DNA from 2 places in the Bacillus sp. V33-4 genome. Region 1 is predicted to be linked to the other one. Evidence: riboswitches for the same ligand, from Rfam matches in the RefSeq annotation. Region 1 holds a riboswitch; the other holds the start of a gene.
The links. Region 1 has a riboswitch for cyclic di-GMP ahead of CVD23_RS18950 (hypothetical protein). Riboswitches for the same ligand answer to the same signal wherever they lie in the genome.

Region 1 (2,203 bases):
CAAAAGATTTCAACATCTCTCCCTCCATCGGCATCCCATACATGGCTTCTCCAAGTGAACCGAATAACTCCTGATCACCTTTATAAATAATCTTTCCTTTCAGATCACCTGTAAGTCCGATTAACACACCAAATTGAAGGTTTAGATAGTTTTCCAGACTTTGCGGGCTTCCTTTTTCATAGGGGACGGGAACGACATGGTCTAATGACGAAAGCATACCATCCATAAGTATGGAAACCGGCTGGGATTGTGTAAGATTCATTCTGTGTATTTCCTCCAATTAATAAATATTTGACGCTCATATAGAGCTATCGACAATACACTACCTCTATTCAATTAGGCAACCCCAATCCTTCATTCATCGGATTGGGGTCAACTATCTATTATTCTATCATATTTAGTTCACTTTAAAACCGGATACCGACTGGTTCAGCTCCTCTGCCAGCTGGGCAAGAGATTGGGCAGCTACAGCTGTTTCCTCATGAAAATAATAGAAAGAAAAATCCCCATAAAAAAAACGACCTCATTGCTGGTCGTCTTTTGTTATAGCTCCTAGTCCCTCTAATAAAATTTTAGCATCAGAATTCAGGTAAAGAATGACATCTTTGCGCAACAGCAATTGCGCTTTATCCTTTATACTAATCTTCAGCCCTCTCACGTCAAATCTTGAGGCGTAAGCGTTTATTGAATTGATAGCCCCCAATTCCTGGCGTGTCAGTGGTTTATCTTCATTATCCAAACTATTAGTTAAGAATTCGAGTAATTCCCTGGCATTACTTTTCAGGAGATTTTTATTCTGATTAAGAATTGTTATGTTGGCTTCGATAAGCTTTCTTGTTGAAATAAGATCCAGATCCTCTACACTTTTATTTATTTTCGAAATTAACTCAGAAAGCTGCATGATCTCTTCTCCTCTATTTCTTGTTAACCTGGCTACTTTGGCTTGACTATACTTTCTTAATAATCATATAATTCCCATGTCCCACCACTGTATTTGGAGTCTCGTATCCAAAAATTCGGGCAGCTTCCCGTGAAATTTCAACCAGTACACTGTTTTCCCTGACAAGAAACACTTCGCCTTCACATGAAGTATCTTTTCGTTCAAAAAGAATCGTGTCGCCTTTCTTCGCTTTTCCCGATTTTATTCTTTCCACCACTAACTCTCTCCCTTTTTTATGTGTTAATGTTGCATTCATAAATTCAAATCCGATTTTCTTTTTTCCAGCGTATAACGATATTTGAAGGGATATTTAAATCCTCTTGTATTTCCAGGATCGTTGCTTTTGGTTTACGTCTTAAATAATGTTTTACTTCGCGAAGTAATACGCTCTCCTGTTGGGCGCATTTAGCGCAAAGCTGTTCGGCTGTTCCGGAATGTACAAATATTTCATGACATTGAATACAATTAATTAACTCCATTTATCATCGCTTCCTCACCTATGATTCTTTAAGCTTTAAAACTAAGAAGTTACGTAAATTGAATAATTGTACCCGTAAGCCTCGCTTAAATTTTTATACAAAAAAATCCACCGAAAAAGTTGGTGGACTTGTTGTATAAATGGTTTTCAAGCACCATTTACCGATGATTTTTCCCGAACTTTTTGGCAACCCGACTATCCTAGTACGATGACCTTAGACTCGTGGCTTTGCGTCCTTGTCTTTCAACAAGTTTGCCGTTTTACATTTGATTAATATGATAGTAAAACTTTAGAAGGGAAATTTCAACATTTTTCGCCATTTTATAACAAAAATAGGTAATTATACTCATGCCTTAGGATTCATTTATATGATAATTAAATTTCGCCGGAATATCCTTACAAAACTCAATCCGACCTTCTATTTTTTCGTTAATCCTGTTCGGGAATCAATTACTTCTACCAATTTCCCGACAGTCTGTCAATAAACAACTGTGTCAGTCCTTTTTTCGCACTGACGCTATGTAAACATATTTAAATAACATCAGTAGTTTTGAGAAGATTGTCCCTTCTTCTAAAATACCCAACACCTACCACTAAAATGACTAAGACAATTGGAAGCCACGTGTGGATCTCGTCGACTAAGCCGGGAACGACAGAATGAAGAAATGCTTCTATTGTTTCGTCTTCAATCATCATTTCTCCCGCAGTATATGCCAACAGCCCGGCACCAGCATAAATGATGAACGGGAATTTTTCCATTACGCGCAATAATAGCTGGCTGCCCC
Region 2 (2,203 bases), on a different contig from region 1:
GTTCAAACAATTTTTTAAATAAGGGAGAATGTACAACATGTTAGAAAACGTATTGGAATACGCAGCAGAGGTTTTGGAAGCAAGAAAACGCAATTTGCCAATTGTTGCATTGGAGTCGACGATTATTTCACACGGAATGCCATATCCACAAAATGTAGAAACAGCAAAAGAGGTAGAAAGTATTATCAGGAAAAACGGCGCTGTTCCGGCGACGATTGCAATTCTAAATGGAAAAATTAAAATTGGCTTATCAGAAGATGAACTCGAGTTTCTGGCGAAAAGCAATGATGTGGCGAAGGCAAGCCGCCGCGACCTTCCATATCTTGTATCCAATCGTAAAAATGGAGCAACGACAGTGGCTGCAACGATGATTTGTGCAAGTCTGGCTGGAATTGAAGTATTCGTCACAGGCGGTATTGGCGGTGTACATCGCGAAGCAGAGACGACAATGGATATCTCAGCGGATCTTCAAGAGCTTGCACAGACGAATGTTACCGTCGTGTGCGCGGGGGCAAAATCGATTCTGGATATCGGACTAACTCTTGAATATCTGGAAACGTTCGGAGTTCCCGTTGTCGGTTACCAAACTGACCGTCTGCCGGCCTTCTATACTCGAACAAGCCCGTATAGTGTAAATTTCCGTGTCGACGATCCGGATCAGGCTGCACAATTGATTCGTACTAAATGGGAGCTTGGGCTGGATGGCGGGATTGTAATCGCAAATCCGATTCCGGAGCGGGATGCATTAGATGAAACATTCATTAATGAGGTGATTGAAGCGGCGCTCTCGGAAGCAAAGGAAAATAACGTGGCAGGCAAGGACGTAACTCCATTTCTGTTAGGGAAAGTAAAAGAATTAACAAAAGGCTCAAGTCTCATTGCCAATATTGCACTTGTAAAGTATAATGCAGATATCGGGTCCCGTATCGCAGTGAGTTTATTGAAATATACATAGTAGATCAGCTCTTAAAAGGGGGCTGATTTTTCCCGTTTATAATGATAAAGAAGCAAAAAACAAGAAGACTTAACAGTGAAAAAGAACTAATCATACACCCACGCATTCAATCAATCGTTAGCAAAATAATTCGACGATAATTTCGTTAAACTTACAGAAATTCATCTTTAAACCTACCAAAAGTTAACATTTTCATAATAACTTACGTGGAAATAGAAGAAAGCTGTAGAATAATGGCTTTTTTTGAACGAAAATGAGAATGGCCTGCATTTTTCATATGACAAATAATAACACCGTAATAGTAAAGAAGTAGATAAAATAATACCTAAGTATTAGAAGAGGATGGATCAGGTCCAGAAAAGGGCAAACCTATTGAAAGATGGGGACGCAAAGTCGCGGGTCTAAGGTCTTGGAAGCATTTTCAGGCTAGGACGGCTGGGTTGCCTGGAATACGAAATGTATTTTAGGGGGAGTCATGTTGGCAGGCGTAAAAGAAAGCTTTGACGAAATCGATCTGGAATGGATGCTGCTGATTATTGAAGCGAAGGAGCTAGGACTCAAAAAAGAAGATATCCGAAATTTTCTTAATGATCATTTTATGAGGGAAGTTGCTGTTGAAAATCGCTAAAAATGAAGAATCAGGAACATGCCGGAACAAACCAGCAATATTCTGCAATAGAACCAATGGACGCTCTCTGTAAATTTCGATAGCTATTTCTTTAATTGAAAAACGAACAGTTATTTAAAATGTAAACAGTATTATTCGTTTGCCACGGAATACTCCCGGGTTATTAAGACCATTAGATTCGTTTTTCGGTTTAGCTTAGCACATTGTGAAATTTACTCAAATACATAAATAAAAAACCTGTTATGAAAAAAACAGGTTTATTTTTTATTAATTCTCCATTTATTAAACTCCAAAAATTCACGGAATTGATCCTTCGTAACCCCGGAGTTCATTGCCTCTTTCACGAGGTTCATCCAATCGGAATCAAGCTGTTCTTTATTAGGCTGTTCATTGATTAAGGTATCAACAGGAACTCCCAGTACAGACGATATTTTTTCAAGAAACTGTATGGACGGGTTTCTTTGTAAATTGCGCTCCAAGGAGCTTAAATAGGATTTAGCAACACCTGCTTGATCAGCCAGTTCAGAAAGTGACATCTTCTTTTCCTGACGGATTTTTTTTACCCGATCACCAATCATCCAGTCTCACACACCTTACATAAGTTTTCTATAATAACAAAG

Region 2: another riboswitch for cyclic di-GMP. It lies ahead of CVD23_RS04330 (anti-repressor SinI family protein); the one in region 1 lies ahead of CVD23_RS18950 (hypothetical protein).

What each region holds. Positions count from the first base shown of each region.
Region 1 is NZ_PGVC01000059.1:26,384-28,586, reverse strand. It holds gene CVD23_RS18965 (chemotaxis protein CheX) at 1-262, opposite strand, end outside; gene CVD23_RS18960 (hypothetical protein) at 524-901, opposite strand; gene CVD23_RS18955 (YkvS family protein) at 948-1,154, opposite strand; gene CVD23_RS18950 (hypothetical protein) at 1,201-1,419, opposite strand; cyclic di-GMP riboswitch class I at 1,601-1,685, opposite strand; gene CVD23_RS18945 (TerC family protein) at 1,950-2,203, opposite strand, start outside.
Region 2 is NZ_PGVC01000010.1:161-2,363, reverse strand. It holds gene CVD23_RS04340 (carbohydrate kinase) at 1-22, shown strand, start outside; gene CVD23_RS04335 (pseudouridine-5'-phosphate glycosidase) at 38-955, shown strand; cyclic di-GMP riboswitch class I at 1,308-1,403, shown strand; gene CVD23_RS04330 (anti-repressor SinI family protein) at 1,434-1,583, shown strand; gene CVD23_RS04325 (helix-turn-helix domain-containing protein) at 1,841-2,161, opposite strand.